Regions from separate parts of the Pedobacter sp. R-06 genome, predicted to be linked through region 1. Evidence: riboswitches for the same ligand, from Rfam matches in the RefSeq annotation. Region 1 holds a riboswitch; each other region holds the start of a gene.

The links. Region 1 has a riboswitch for S-adenosylmethionine ahead of ACN9MR_RS06290 (transferrin receptor-like dimerization domain-containing protein). Riboswitches for the same ligand answer to the same signal wherever they lie in the genome.
Region 2: it holds a riboswitch for S-adenosylmethionine, as region 1 does, so the genes downstream of both, metH (methionine synthase) here and ACN9MR_RS06290 (transferrin receptor-like dimerization domain-containing protein) in region 1, are expected to answer to the same signal.
Region 3: it holds a riboswitch for S-adenosylmethionine, as region 1 does, so the genes downstream of both, ACN9MR_RS11675 (SusC/RagA family TonB-linked outer membrane protein) here and ACN9MR_RS06290 (transferrin receptor-like dimerization domain-containing protein) in region 1, are expected to answer to the same signal.
Region 4: it holds a riboswitch for S-adenosylmethionine, as region 1 does, so the genes downstream of both, ACN9MR_RS09360 (O-acetylhomoserine aminocarboxypropyltransferase/cysteine synthase family protein) here and ACN9MR_RS06290 (transferrin receptor-like dimerization domain-containing protein) in region 1, are expected to answer to the same signal.

What each region holds. Positions count from the first base shown of each region.
Region 1 covers NZ_CP183977.1:1,484,227-1,488,309, reverse strand. Annotated here, with positions in the region: gene ACN9MR_RS06295 (SusC/RagA family TonB-linked outer membrane protein) at 1-601, opposite strand, end outside; gene ACN9MR_RS06290 (transferrin receptor-like dimerization domain-containing protein) at 619-2,841, opposite strand; SAM riboswitch class I at 2,917-3,021, opposite strand; gene ACN9MR_RS06285 (hypothetical protein) at 3,287-4,083, opposite strand, start outside.
Region 2 covers NZ_CP183977.1:6,247,504-6,251,586, forward strand. Annotated here, with positions in the region: gene ACN9MR_RS25490 (hypothetical protein) at 1-516, shown strand, start outside; gene ACN9MR_RS25495 (Bax inhibitor-1/YccA family protein) at 555-1,310, shown strand; SAM riboswitch class I at 1,424-1,528, shown strand; gene metH (methionine synthase) at 1,720-4,083, shown strand, end outside.
Region 3 covers NZ_CP183977.1:2,852,935-2,857,017, forward strand. Annotated here, with positions in the region: gene ACN9MR_RS11675 (SusC/RagA family TonB-linked outer membrane protein) at 1-1,527, opposite strand, end outside; SAM riboswitch class I at 1,848-1,954, opposite strand; gene ACN9MR_RS11680 (TlpA disulfide reductase family protein) at 2,091-3,362, shown strand.
Region 4 covers NZ_CP183977.1:2,269,646-2,273,728, reverse strand. Annotated here, with positions in the region: gene ACN9MR_RS09370 (trans-sulfuration enzyme family protein) at 1-488, shown strand, start outside; gene ACN9MR_RS09365 (hypothetical protein) at 535-1,551, opposite strand; SAM riboswitch class I at 1,760-1,870, shown strand; gene ACN9MR_RS09360 (O-acetylhomoserine aminocarboxypropyltransferase/cysteine synthase family protein) at 2,135-3,466, shown strand; gene ACN9MR_RS09355 (homoserine O-acetyltransferase family protein) at 3,511-4,083, shown strand, end outside.

The sequences.
Region 1 (4,083 bases):
ATTCTATATCCTGCGGATTTAAGTCAGACAGGTTTAATGCTGTTACAAAACCATCCACCACCAAAAGCGGTGCAATATTGCCCGATACCGATTTAGCGCCACGCAGATAAACCGTTGCCCCCGAATTGCCAGAAGATTGGCTGATCTGGATTCCTGCGACTTTTCCTCTTAAAGTTTGAGAGGCATCTGTTGCCGGAACGGTATTGATCTGATCGTTATTCACTTTTGTTAAGGCAAAGGTGAGTTTTTTACGACTGGTACCTTCTGCAACGCCCGTAACCACCACATCAGATAAAAGATGGATATCTTCTTTTAATTCCACATTAATCTCCGATCGGTTATTGATGGCCACAACCTGCTCTAAATAACCCTGAAAATGGATGATGATACTATCAGCTTTTTGAGATAAGTTTAAATTAAATTCTCCTTTACCATTGGTACTGGTGCCGATTTTGGTACCTTTTAATTTTATGGTAGCGCCAATAAGTGGCTGCTTATCTTTACTGTCGGTAATCTTACCGCGAATGGTATTTTGGGCAAAAGCCTGCAAACTGCTAAGCAAAACAAAGCAGACTATTAACTGGGTAAAAAATAGTTTCATGTTTAGGGATTAATAAATTAAGGATGACTGGTTTGGCTGAGAAATTGAGTAAGTTTTAAGATGGAGGCTGTTAACACGAGAATCTGTTCCTGTACTTCTTTTGCATGATACTGCTCAATGGCTTCTCTCACACCAGGAAGGGTTTTAACGCCATAACCGGTATATAGACCGGGGGCATAAATACTATGTCTATACCACGGTCGCCCGGGTAAACCTGCTTGTAGAAGCAATTGTTTTTCAGCCTGAAAAAGTAAGTTATTCAGTTGATCAGCTTTAGTATCTGAAGCGAGTGCAGCAGTTACGGTATGATTAAGTTTTGATGAGGCTGTTTTTAAACTATCTACAGCCAAATTCAGCGCTTTAAAATCAAACTCGGGTAATTCAACCTGTACCGGAGGGTTTTTTAAGTTTTCTTTGGGGTCATTTGCAAGTTGATAAGCACCGTTTGAAATGAGTTTATTCTGGCTTTGCGCACCTTCCCTGAGCTGCTTTGCCAATGTACTTACTTCAGTAACGTAAGTCGCTATTTTAGCCTGAAGATTAGAAAAGTCGAACGGAAGTACATCCGCATTGGCTAAACGCAATACTGCTCTTCCGGCCGTTTGAGATAAAGCCAATCCGTATTCAAAACCCGGATCTTTAAACTTTACAAAATTATCGTAAGTGTCGAAATTGGTATGGTACTCCCCTCCTTCATCCTCACCACCAAAACCAAGGCTTAAAGTAGGGATACCGAGGTGCTGTAAAAATGCAGAATAATCAGATCCTGTACCTAGCGCACCCAGATCGAGCGTTTGGCTGTCCTGTATCTTCTTACGTTCGGTAAGCGAGCCTGTAGAAATGGCTTTATTGGCTTTCCAGCGTTCAAAAATATTAGAACCCACCTGAGGATCTTTTACATCTTTTGAAATTTCAGAAACAAAATTTTCTAAAGCATGGGAACCACCTGCTTCTAAAAAGCCACGGCCATTACCATCCGAATTGATGTAGGCAACTGCTTTACTGTTTAACTCTGCCGCATGGTCTTCTACCCATTCTGTTGAACCTAAAAGGGATTGTTCTTCTCCATCCCAGGCAATATAAACAAGTGTGCGTTTAGGTTTTATACCTGCCCTTGCCAATTTTCCGATAGATTTTGCTTCTTCTAATAAAGAGGCTAATCCACTTACCGGATCTGCAGCGCCATTTACCCAGGCATCGTGGTGATTACCGCGTATAATCCACTGATCTTTAAATCTACTTCCTTCCAGTTTTGCTACAACATTATAAGCCGGCACAATATCCCAGTTAAAAGCAAGGTTTAAACGCACTAACGTACTTCCATCTCCAATGTGATAGGTAACGGGCAAGCCGCCGCTCCAATCGGTAGGTACCACCTGACCTTTAAGTGCAGCAAGCAGTGGCAAAGCATCATGATAACTGATGGGCTGAACCGGAATTTTAAGAATCGTTTTGGCATCTGCCCGCTCCAACCTTTTGGCATCCTTTGTAGAACCGATTCCAGGCGTCAATGGATCACCAGGGTAAATTACCATATCCATTACCGATCCCCGTTGAACAGCAAATTCTGGCTTGTAGGCGCCCTGTGGGTATACATCGCCTTTCACAAAACCATCATCTTTTGGATCTGAATAAATGATACAGCCCACTGCACCATGTTCGTAAGCTATTTTAGGTTTAGTGCCCCGCCACGACCTGCCATATTTTGCAATGACAATCTTGCCTTTTACGCTGATGCCTAAACGCTCCAACTTTTCATAATCAGCTGGCAGACCATAATTCACAAAAACAAGGCCTGCACTTACATCACCATCGGCACTCCAGGCATTGTAAGGAGGCAATTGCCCTTGCTGTGCGGTTGCTGAATCTTCCTTAACAGCCTTTTCTTCAAGCGATGCGCTGTATTTGTTGCTCCCTAAAAGTTCTACCGATCGGGTTTTAGGTGTTGGAAATAAGACATAATAAGTCTCTATTTCTGCATCCCAGCCATAGCTTTTAAACTTTTTCAGTACAGATTCTGCTACCGTTTTACTGCCCTTCGCGCCCAAGTGATGGGGAGTGGCAGAAAGCTCTTTTATGGTCGCCCCTATATTTTCTTTATTAAGTCCAGCATCAAATTTCTGCTCAATATCACGCTGTATCGGAATGTTCTGAATTTTAAATCCACTCAGTTTCTCCTGCGCCAATAAAGGAAGCCAGAGCAATTGAATAGCCGTGAAAAAGGTAAAAGTTTTCTTCATTTTCTGATTTTTTAGGGGTTCTTTACCAGAAAAACTTTGAGCGACCTCAAAATTAGCATGCGGATGCGCATAACCAACTTATCTTCTCCACCCTTGGGTAGAAAGGAATTAGCACCTTTTACAAGTGTATAGGTTGCTCAGACGTCTTAGGGCCCTTCCCTCAGTCTTTCTGGATAAGTATTATATAATGACGCAAAACTAAAAATAATAATCTAGTATTCCTATAGGAATTATATTATTTATTTCGGTTGTGTAGTTGATAGTCCCACTTTCTGAGAAGCAGAATTGGATCCAATGGTCGTTTTCGCATAGCGAAACCGAAATGGAGATGTTCTAACAGCCTTAAAATCAGAGATTATATTTAGTATTTTGATGTGTTTTTTAAAGTGGATGGAGGATTAACAGATTAAACGCTGGAAAGTGTAGATACTATGCTTACAGCAACCTATTTGATCAAATAGAGCTTTTGATCATTATTTGTAAACAAAGCGTATTGTAGGTTATCATTTGTGTAATACATATACGCATTGATAGGCTCAACAGGCTGTACCTTGTTTTTAGAAAGCGTACCAATATTTTTCCCATCAATTTCTACGGATGAAGTGTGCGATTCTTCATCGAGGTACATAAACTCTTTCAACTTCAGGGTATCATTTTTAAAAATCACATTGGTAAAAAGGTATCCCGGATACAGCATCTTGGTGAAACCGGGGGCATTCCCTCCCCCACCAGAAAAGCGAACCTTTTCCAATTTTAACCTTTGAAAATATTGGTACCTGATGTTCGCTGTTCTGATCATCTCTCCATCAGGGCCGTTTTGCTTAGCTGTCTGCTTGAAAAGATTGTTCCATAACATTTCCTGCAGGTAAGACATTGAAAAATATTTATGTATATCTTCAGTAGTGTAAAACTGAAAGCATTCATCACAGATAATATAGGTGACAATAGCATAGGTGAACACCCCCTGCATAGTTTGCGGTCCATCTCCAACCTTTTTTTGGGGAAGAGGACTATTAAAGTTATAATCCACATAAACAGCTTTGGATTGTTTGGCGATATTGGCCAGTTGTTTATGTTGCTTCTCGCCATCCCAATCAAAACCGGAATTTTGTGCAATAATTCTGATCGGCGTTTTAGCGCCATTAAAACTCCACCTATAATATTGGTGTGCCTGCTTATCTACGATAAAACCCTTTAAAAATACAATATCCTCCGGTCTGGACATTAACTTTAGCGTATCGG
Region 2 (4,083 bases), 1.9 Mb from region 1:
GAAGATGAGCGTTCGCCATTTTACAATACCGAATATTCAGAACTTTACTTCGATAAGCAGATTTACAATTTTTTACTGCACCCACAATGGGACGAATTTGGTTCGAATACCCTATACATGAAGGTTTTATACGCCGATTATGATCGCAGTTATGCCATTATTGAATTTATAGGAGAGTGGAACGATGCCATTAACAACGACATTATGCTGCTGAAACGCGATATTTTAGAGCTGATGATGGATGAAGGCATTACTAAATTTATACTGATCGGTGAAAATGTACTGAATTTTCATGCCTCTGATGACAGTTATTACGAAGAGTGGTTTCAGGAAGTAGAGGATGGCTGGATTGTTGGGGTGAATTTTCAGGAACACGTAATCACTGAATTTCGCGATAATAACATCGATTATTACATTAACTTTGGTGGTGCATTTGACAATCTGCCATGGCGTACATTAAAACCGTTGCAGTTCTATAAAAAAGTTGAAGAACTGCTGACAAAAAGATTAAACTAAATATTTATTTTTATATAGTTAAATACACAAAATTTAAAATGGAACAACAAAATTATCAATATCAGGATAACAGTGTTTTTGTACAGGAAAAATCTGTTTCTAAAAAATTCTTTGCAAACGTTTTCTTATGGATGTTCGTGGCATTGAGTTTATCAACAGTAGCTGCCTATTTATTTGGCACCAATGAGCAGTTAATGCAATACCTTTTAAATATTAATCCAGCAACCGGTAAAGTGAGCATGTCAATTTTTGGTTACGTAGCCATGTTTGCACCACTTGGACTGGTTTTATTAATGGGATTCGGTTTAAGTAGATTATCATTACCTGCGTTAATTGGCGTTTTTGTACTTTATTCCGTATTAACTGGAGTTAGTTTAAGTTTTATCTTGTTAACTTATACTTCAGGTTCAGTAGTGAGCTGTTTTGCAGGAGCTGCCGGAATATTTGGAATTATGGCATTTATGGGCTACACAACCAATATCGATCTAAGTAAATTCGGGCCGATTTTAATGGTTGGGGTAATTGGTTTAGTGATTGCCAGTGTAATTAATATGTTTGTTCAAAGTGAGCAGTTCAGTTTATTTATGGCATTCATTGGTATTGCCATATTTACGGCATTAACGGCTTATGATGTGCAAAAAATTAAAAGAATTGGCGAAGGGATCGAAGCTAGCGGTGAACAGGTTCTTCAGATCGAATCTAAAAAAATGGCTATTGTAGCTGCATTGTCTCTATACTTAGATTTCTTAAATATATTCCTTTTCTTGCTTCGTATTTTCGGAAGCAGAAAGTAATCATTAACAGAACAATATTCTTAAGGCCGTGCAGAATTGCATGGCCTTTGTAATTTTATTTGGTTGCAAAGCGATAAATTTTGGAATTGATGTAGCTTTGTTGCATTTTTGTATGCTTATTAAGAAAGACGGAGGGATTAGACCCAACGAAGTCTTAGCAACCTGTAACCATACAAGGTGCTAAATTCTATTCTGCAAATAGCGGAAACAGATAAGTTTAGGATTACGATTCTCGTACCAACTTTTTCAATAGGCCTTTTAGAGACTTGAGACCATAGACTTGAGAAAATAGATTTGAGAAAATAGATTTGAGATTTGAGGCATAGCGTCTAACCCAATCTCATATCTTACAGCTCTTGTATCTAACAGTTCATATCTAACATCTCATATCTCAAATCTTACAACAAGAATGAGCATAAGAGAAGAATTAGAAAAACGTATTTTGGTGATTGATGGTGCAATGGGTACCATGATTCAACGATATACCTTAACCGAAGAAGATTTTAGAGGGGAGCGATTTAAAAACCATCCCTGTGATGTAAAAGGCAATAACGATCTGCTCAATATCACGCGTCCGGATATTATAAAAACGATACACCTGGAGTACCTGGCGGCTGGTGCCGATATTATCGAAACCAATACCTTCAGTACACAGCGCATTTCCATGGCCGATTACCAGATGGAAGACCTTTCTTACGAAATGAGTTTTGAAGGTGCACGTGTGGCAAAAGAAGCTGTAAATGAGTTCATGGCCGCAAATCCAGATCGTAAATGTTTTGTTGCCGGTGCTATTGGCCCAACCAACCGTACCCTTTCCATGTCGCCTAACGTAAACGACCCCGGTTTTAGGGCGGTTTATTTTGATGAGCTGGAAGCTGCTTATTACGAACAGGTACGCGGTTTGGTAGATGGTGGTTCTGATGTATTATTAATCGAAACTATTTTCGATACTTTAAATGCTAAAGTGGCTATTGTAGCCATTAAAAAATACGAAGAGGTAATTGGCCGTAAACTGGAGATTATGATTTCTGGTACCATTACCGATGCCTCCGGAAGAACGCTTTCAGGTCAAACTGCCGAAGCTTTCTTAAACTCGGTTATGCATGCAAAACCACTAAGTATTGGTTTTAACTGTGCATTGGGCGCTAAAGAAATGCGTCCGCATATTGAGGAGCTTGCTGCAAAAGCAGGTTGTTATGTTTCGGCCTATCCAAATGCGGGTTTGCCAAACGAATTTGGTGCTTATGATGAGCAGCCGCATGAAACGGCACATTTGGTTGACGATTTTATTGCTTCAGGTTTTGTGAATATTGTGGGTGGTTGCTGTGGTACCACGCCAGAACACATTGGCTGTATTGCTAAAAACGCAAGGAAAGCTGAACCCCGGAAAGTACCAGTGCTTGAGCCTTACATGCGTTTAAGCGGATTGGAGCCAGTAACCATCACTCCGGAAAGTATTTTTGTAAATATTGGTGAAAGGACGAATATTACCGGATCTCCTAAATTCTCCAAATTGATCCTAAGTGGCGATTACGAGGCTGCATTGGCCGTTGCCCTGCAACAGGTTGAAGGCGGTGCACAGATAATTGATGTGAACATGGATGAAGGGATGTTGGATTCGGAAGCCGCAATGACCAAGTTCTTAAACCTCATTGCTTCTGAACCCGATATTGCCAAATTGCCTATCATGGTCGATTCATCTAAATGGTCGGTTATTGAAAATGGCTTAAAATGTTTGCAGGGAAAAGGAATTGTAAACTCTATTTCACTAAAAGAAGGAGAGGAGAAATTCCGCGAAAGTGCCCGCAAAATTATGCAATACGGTGCTGCCGTAGTAGTAATGGCTTTTGATGAGCAGGGACAGGCCGATAATTATGAGCGCAGGAAAGAAATCTGTAAAAGAAGTTACGATATTCTGGTGCACGAAATTGGTTTCCCGGCAGAGGATATTATTTTCGATCCGAACATTTTAACCGTTGCAACCGGATTAGAAGAGCATAATAATTATGCTGTCGATTTTATCAATGCTACCCGGTGGATCAAAGAAAACTTACCTCATGCTAAAGTGAGCGGAGGGGTTTCTAATATTTCTTTCTCTTTTAGGGGGAATAATACCGTGCGCGAAGCGATGCACTCCGCATTTCTTTATCACGCCATTCAGGCTGGTCTAGATATGGGAATTGTAAACGCAGGGATGTTAGAGGTTTATCAGGAAATTCCACCCGAATTGTTAGAAAGGGTAGAAGATGTACTCTTAAACCGCAGAGATGATGCTACTGAGCGTTTGGTAGAATATGCCGATACTGTAAAATCGAAAGGTAAAGAGGTGGTTAAAGATGAAGAGTGGAGAAAAGGTTCTGTTGAAGAGCGATTATCTCATTCTTTAGTAAAGGGAATTGTAGAATACCTGGATGATGATGTGGAAGAAGCCAGACAAAAATATGCCCGTCCGATTCAAGTGATTGAAGGCCCGTTGATGGACGGGATGAACATTGTGGGTGATTTGTTCGGTGCTGGAAAAATGTTCTTGCCCCAGGTGGTAAAATCGGCAAGGGTAATGAAAAAAGCTGTAGCTTATTTGTTGCCATTTATTGAACAGGAGAAGCTGGATAACCCCGATCAGGACCAGAACTCATCTGCCGGAAGAGTATTAATGGCTACCGTAAAAGGCGATGTACACGATATAGGAAAAAATATTGTGGGTGTGGTATTGGCTTGTAATAATTTCGAGATTGTTGATATGGGCGTAATGGTTCCTGCACAGGAAATCATC
Region 3 (4,083 bases), 1.4 Mb from region 1:
GAAAGGTGTTCCGTTTGTGCCATAAGCAATCCTCACTTTGCGCCTATCGTTATAATAGTCTGTTCCTGATCTGAAATTGAAATCAAGTCCATCAATTATTTTATAATTTAGTGCTAAACTTCCAATAATACGGTTACGGTTTTGCGATACGGTATTTTCGTAAGCTACCCAATAAGGATTGCTGTAATAGCTGTTGTTCCAGTTAAACGTTTTTCCATTTTCATCCAAATAATCTTTCAATTGGTTGATATCAACCTGACGGCCGAACCAGGTAAACTGTAACATGGTACTGGTTGATCTCGAACCGCCCGTTCCAGGCAAATTATCAGAATTAAGTTTGCTGTAATTTGCATTGGCAGTTAAGGTTAATTTCGGTGTTATTTTTAATGATGTATTCAGCACAAACGAGTTTTTGCCCTGACCAGAGTTAGGTACGATCCCCACCTGTTTCAGATTATTGTATGAAATCCGGTAATCGTATTTTTCACCGGCATCTGCAACCGATACCCCATTATTTAATGAATATCCGGTCTGGAAGAAATCGCGCACATTGTCGGGATGCGCCACAAATGGAACGGCTACTCCCTTCGAATAAAATTGCGGAATTAATCTACCATCCAATTTAGGCCCCCAGCTTTCATCTACTCCATCGTTAATGCCTTTACCTGCACCATCTACATAGCTAAATTTGCCTTCCGACCCCTGACCGAAGGCATTTTGATACACAGGCAGCGTAAGCAAAGTTTCTAAAACCGCGTTTGAGTTGATGGCAATGCCTAATCCTTTTTTCGATTTACCTGTTTTGGTTTTAATGAGGATAACCCCTGCTGCAGCCCTCGAACCGTATAGTGCAGCGGCATTTGGTCCTTTTAACACACTCATCGATTCTATATCTTCGGGATTAATATCCGAAATGGTATTGGCATAATCTCTCGCCCCTGCCGAATTTAACTGAGAATTATCTACCGGAATCCCGTCAACCACAAATAATGGCTGGTTATTTCCGGCAATAGATGTTTCCCCCCTGATGACCACACGCGAAGAACCCATGCTCCCCTGGCTATTGGTTACCCTAACACCGGCTATTTTTCCGGCCAGTGCATTTACGAGGTTGGATTCTTTAGCTTCGGCTAAATCCTGTCCTTTTAATTCCTGAACAGCATAACCAAGCGATTTCTTCTGTCTTGAAATACCCAATGCCGTAACCACCACCTCATCAAGCGCATTATCGCTTGACTGAAGAATGATCGAAATGGGGCCAGCATTTTTATTGATCTGTATTTCCTGGCTCTTAAAACCGATATAAGAAAATACCAAGGTGCCCTTATCTGGTGCATGAATAGAAAAAGCTCCTTTTGCATCAGAAATGGTGGCTTGTTTGGTTTCTTTTATTAAAACGGAAACACCAGGGAGTGTTTCACCATCTGCCGATTTCACCGTTCCGGTAACCGTTACATCCTGAGCAGAAAGCTTTTGCGCCAGGAACAGCAGCAAGATAAACGTTATTGATTTTAAATTTTTAAACATATTGTGTAGTTAATTAGTTAAAAAGGGATAATATTTTTGGGCAAAACAATTCCACTACGACTAAAACGTATTTGTTTTTAAAAATAAAAAGGAATGGTTAGCCTAAAGAAGCCTGTTAAAATGGAGCGGTTTTAACAGGGCATACGCATTCGGAAGTATGCATTAAAGTTTGTATTAATGGCTTTTAGCTCGTCTGTTTTTTTCATTTGAATAATTTTCTTTAACCATATTTACTTTTCAAGCATGCGTCGGGGCAAAAAAAAAGCACCCCATAAATCAGAAGTGCTCCATATATTCTTATAAGGATAACGCAAACAACTGACTTAACTACCCCAGATTCATCTGAGATGGAATTAGCACCATTTCTAAAAATTAGATGGTTGCTAAGGCTTCACAGGGCCATTCCCTCCGCCTTTCTTGATAAGTATTTTAAAATAACTGCTGCAAAGGTATAACTTATTCCATTTATCCTATAGTTTTTATAGATTTTTATTGAAATATTTTTTCTTTGCCAATAACATCCATATCTTTGTCTACCAATTTAGTCGTCAATACACATCCCAATGAAACTAAAATCCCTTTTAACAGCCATATTGGCCATATCAACAACTTTTATCTATGCTCAGGAACATCCTGTCTTCGCCAATAAGCAAGCAGCAAAGGTTCAAGAGAAAAAACAAAAAACCTTTGTCGCCCTCGGTAGCTGGCGTGGAATAGCTAAGGTAAAGGAAGGATTAGAGATCCCTTTTAACTTCGAAATCAGCGAAAAAAGTGGTCAGCAGAAATTATATTTCCGTAATGCTGAAGAAAGTTTCGAAGGTGGTCTTGTAAAACAAACAGCCGATTCGCTTTTCGTAAAACTGGATCAGTTTGATAATGAACTTGCATTTGCGATAGATGGTGACCAATTAACAGGTACATTAAGGAAACAAGATAAAGCGGGCAAACCTTTGGTAATTATTGCCGAACGAAAAAATTACCGCTTTAAAACGGCAGACAAACCTGCAACTGCTGATTATTCTGGCACTTATGATGTAGTTTTTAAATCGCCAAATGGTAAGGAAGAAAAGACAGTAGGTTTATTTAAGCAAACTGGTAACAAACTTACTGGCACTTTTCTACGTGTAACGGGCGATTCGCGTTATCTGGAAGGTGTAGTAGAAGGAAATGAATTTCAACTTTCGAGCTTTATTGGCTCCTCTCCTTCCTATTACAAAGGAACTTTCCAGACTGATGGCTCTTTAACGGGCGAAATTTTAGGTGCAAGGGGAAGCCAGCCTTTTACCGGAACTAAAAATAAAGATGCTGCCCTGCCTGATCCTTATAAACTTACCTACCTGAAAAAAGGATACAAAACGCTTGATTTTAGCTTTCCTGATATAAACGGCAAAAAGATTTCGTTAAAGGATGAAAAATATAAAAACAAGGTGGTGATTTTAACCATAACCGGAAGCTGGTGCCCAAATTGTGTTGATGAAGCTACTTTTATTGCGCCCTGGTACAAAGAAAACAAGAAACGTGGTGTAGAAATTATTGCTTTGCATTACGAGCGCTCAACCGAACCCGAATATGCAAAAAAGGTGATTACACGTTTCCGCGAACGTTTTGGAATAGATTACGATCAGGTTATTGCAGGTACAGCCGATAAACAGGTTGTATCTGAATCGTTGCCTGCACTCGATTCTTTTTTATCTTTTCCAACCACAATAATCATAGATAAACAGGGCAATGTGGCACAGATCCATACTGGTTTTAATGGCCCGGCCACTGGCAAATTTTATGATGAATTTGTGAAAGAATTTAATACAGAGATTGATACCTTGCTGAAGAAATAGTTTTTCTTGTTGGTTATTCTTAAGCTAATCGTCACCCTGAATTCATTTCAGGGTTCTGTATCAAAAAACCTCAAAAAGATGTGTCCACACAACAGGACTCTTCGGTCGGGGAAGCAATCTTAATGTTAAAGCGTAGGTCGGTGAGACACCGACCAATAGAATAAAAAACTTTAATAGTAGCACAAGCAAGCCGCTCCAAATAATAATGCAGGTATAGTTTTTGTAAAGCAGGTGCAGTGCTTTTTTGTTTGGGCAGTCCTTCTTTCCGCTTCTATCTTTTTGTGAATGAATTATATAAACAATTGGTCTTGCAACAAAAAGGATAGCCGCTGCAATATGGTTTATTTAACAAAGGTCTGTTCATTAAAACCACAAATATTCCTCGAAAGGAGATTTTTGCCCTTATTTTTTTGCAATGTCAGAGTTACTAGCCCCGGGCGTAGCGGCATCCCCAAAGCGCAGCGAAGGGATACAGCGAAGCACGGGAACAAACTTTAATAGTAGCACAGGCAAGCCGCTCCAAATAATAAATATAATGCATAATGTATCGTTTTTGTAAAGCAGGTGCAGTGCTTTTCGGTTTGGGCAGTCCTTCTTTCCGCTTCTATCTTTTTGTGAATGAATTATATAAACAATTAGTCCTGCAACAAAAAGGATAGCCGCTGCAATAAGGTTTATTTAACAAAGGTCTGTTCATTAAAACCACAAATATTCCTCGAAA
Region 4 (4,083 bases), 790 kb from region 1:
CAGCAAAAAAAGATGAGTTGTGGGAGAAAATCAAAAATATTCAACAAACTGGTGGATCTGTTCCTTCTCCCTTTGATTGTTTTCTACTAACCAGAAGCATTAAAACACTGGCTTACCGCATGAAAGGTCACTGCGAAAACGGAAAAATTATAGCTGACTATTTAAACGGACATCCAAATGTTGAAGCTGTTTTTTATCCAGGTTTGGAAAGTCACCCACAGCATGAAATTGCAAAGAAACAAATGAAAGATTTTGGTGGAATGATGTCGTTCCTGGTTAAAGGAGATGTTGAAGCAGCTCACAAAGTGGCAAATAAGGTTCAGTTATTTGCGCAAGCGACGAGTTTAGGAGGTGTAGAAAGTTTAATTGAGCACCGTTATTCGGTGGAAGGCCCTGATAGTAAAACGCCAAAAAATTTACTCCGTATTTCTGTAGGCTTGGAGCATGTAGACGATATTATTGCCGATTTAGCGCAGGCGCTGGGGTAAAGAAGAAATCCTATAAGGTTTTTAAAACCTTATAGGATTATATATCTTATTTAGGATTACAAATCGTGGTCAACTTCAACGAATAATTTGCCTCCAGTGGCTCATTTGTCTGCGCCAAACGTTGCGATCCCGTATTAGCCGGGCAGGCAATGTCGCCTGCAGCATCGTATATTAATTTTGTACCGCCGGCCAATAATTCTTTTGGTACATAAACCTGCACCCTGGTAATCGAATAACCAGAAGGAAAATAACGCACATAATAACCGTCAGGGTGTTTAGTCCAGATACCACTTGGCACATCGCTTCTTGGTGGTGCCATGCCCGCTATAATAGCATATTTCTCCATGTCGGCATAAGTATAATTTCCGGACGACACTAGTTGACGGATATTATTTTCTGCTTCAAAAACAGCCCTCACCCCTGATGGTAACTGATCTTTAGCCTTCTCCATTACATCGAAAGGCAGAACACCTAAAGCACCACCTTCCAATTGAGTAAGTTGTTTCGGTGTTAACAATTTAATGGCCGTTACTTTAACCTGTCCGTTAAAATCGGCAAATTTTGTTCTTGCAATGATTGTCCAGAGTAAAGCCTGAATATCGTGCTGGTCTACATCAGGATGTTTCTCTGCACTTTTGAGTATAGAAACCACAATTTCTTCCTTCGGGCCTAAAACCGGAGCAAACATGTAACCATCACCTTTTGACGGCGCGAAAGTTCCTGCTTTTAAACAATAGCTTTTATTGGTCATTTCGTAAAGCCCCTCGCAAAGCACAAAACCACCCTCTGGATTTTTAGGCAGTAAATACAATGGCTGGGCTTTTAAATTTAATGAATTAATAAAATCAGGCAGTTTTTCGCCTTCTCTGTTTACGTCTTCAAAATTAGTGGTAATGGCAGCAGGTTGCTTTAAAAACTTGTCTACACCTAATGCTTTAGCACCCTGAGCAGTGCCTACTTTTAGTAATTTATCTTTTAAGCCTCCGAATTGAGCGTTTACATTATTTAAACAAGCTATAGTAAATAACAGGCCTAAACATAGGGATTTTGCATTTCTCATCATAATTAATTTAGATAGGTATCACAAACTTAGAATTTTAAGCGTTAATTCAGTATTAAAATTTCAGATTGTCATCGCACCATAAAAATACAGAATTCATTTTCAATGAGTTAACGTAATTTCAAAATTTTATTTTGTGGATTAAAATTAAATTCAGACATTTGGAATATTATTTGGCAGATAGCTAAATAAAAGTCAATCTTCACGGGTTGATTTATAAAGAAGTGGCGAGAGACTGGCTCGATGACCCACTGGCAACCCTCAGAAAGAGAAGGTGCCAATTCCTGACCGGATAACATGGTGTTATTTGGAGATATAAATTAGAACTGATGAAAACATTAAATCTTCAATCGCTAAGCGAACCCAGTGCAAACCTTAAGCAGGTAGGACAAGCTTCTATTTCTTTTATTTGTTGCGATATGCGTGCGTTTACTTGTATGTGCTGTTGCATACAGTAATTTAAAAATCTTCCTTTTTTGTTTCTTTCAAATTGGAAGGTCCCGGGAAATCGGGATACGCCCTGCTAGGTTTTAGGATTATCCTAATTTCTGCTATCTAATCACATCAACTAAAAAAAATAGAAATTATGTCAACATCATATAAATTTGAAACTTTACAATTACACGCTGGCCAGGAAATAGATCCAACAACAGGATCAAGAGCTGTTCCTATTTATCAAACCACTTCTTATGGATTTAAAAATGCCGAACATGGGGCTAATTTATTTGCACTAAAAGAGTTTGGCAATATCTACACCAGGATTATGAATCCTACCAATGATGTTTTCGAAAAACGTATTGCAGCTTTAGAGGGTGGTGTAGCTGCTTTGGCGGTGGCATCGGGACAAGCCGCTCAATTTATAGCGTTAAATAATATATTGGAGGCTGGGGATAGCATCGTTTCTTCATCTCACATTTACGGAGGAACCTATAATCAATTCAAAGTAGCTTTTAAGCGCTTGGGTATTCATGTCGATTTTGCAAATCCAGATGTACCTGAAGAATTTGAAAGCAAAATTACTGATAAAACCAAAGCAATCTATCTCGAAACCATTGGCAACCCGGCATTTAGTGTACCTGATTTCGAAAAAATTGCCGCAATTGCAAAAAAATACGATCTACCTTTAGTGGTTGACAATACTTTTGGTGCAGGAGGTTATTTGTTTAAACCATTGGAACATGGCGCCAATATTGTTGTAGAATCTGCAACGAAATGGATCGGCGGGCATGGAACAAGTATTGGCGGTGTTATAGTTGACGGCGGAAATTACAACTGGGGCAATGGAAAATTCCCCCAATTCTCTGAGCCCTCAGAAGGTTATCATGGTTTGGTTTTCAGCGATGTTTTTGGTATCGGCGGACCATTTGGCAACATCCAGTTTATCATCCGTGCCCGTGTGGAAGGATTAAGAGATCTGGGACCTGCCCTATCGCCTTTCAATTCTTTTCTTTTATTACAAGGATTAGAAACTTTATCGCTCCGCGTTCAACGCCATGTAGATAATGCATTAGAATTAGCAACCTGGTTAGAAAACCATCCATTAGTTAAAGAAGTTCAGTACCCAGGCTTAGCCAGCAGTAAATATAATAACCTGGCCAAAAAATATTTAAGTAATGGCTTTGGTGCAGTTTTATCTTTCGAATTAACCGGAAGCAAAGAAAATGCAACACAGGTAATCGATAACTTAAAACTGGTATCCCACCTGGCCAATGTGGGTGATGCAAAAACGCTGATCATTCAGCCATCTGCCACAACACACCAGCAATTAAGCGAAACAGAACAGTTAGCTGCAGGGGTAAAACCGAATGCACTGAGGGTTTCGGTAGGCATTGAGCATATTGATGATATTAAAGCCGATTTCGAACAGGCATTTGCAACCATCAATGCTACAGTTCCGGCAGAGCATTTACAAGCCTAAACCCAAACCCCTTAGGGGCTTTTTAACAACAACAACATTACAAGATGCATAACAGTAAAAACGACAATGTAAAATCCACTTCGGGGAATTTTGCGTCAACATATAGCTATAACAAACAGTTTAAATTAGAGAGCGGAAAGAAGATCCGTAACCTGCAAATTGCTTATCAAACTTATGGCAAATTAAATGCAAATAAAGACAATGTGATTTGGGTTTGCCATGCACTTACCGCCAATGCTGATGTTTTTGAATGGTGGGAAGGTTTGTTCGGTGAAAATGCTTTATTCAATCCGGAAGAGCATTATGTTGTTTGCGCTAATGTTTTAGGCTCGCATTACGGCAGCACAAACCCATTGAGTACCAATCCGGTAACAGGTTTACCTTATTACCTTTCATTTCCGCAGTTTACCATCCGCGATTTAGTATCGGCACACCAATTATTGGCTGCGCATTTAGGTATTGATTATATTAAATTATTAATAGGCGGTTCTTTAGGTGGGCAACAAGCTGTTGAATGGAGTATTTCGGAGCCGAATAAAATCGAAAACCTGATCTTGATTGCCACCAATGCAGCACATTCTCCATGGGGAATAGCTTTTAACGAAAGTCAGCGTTTG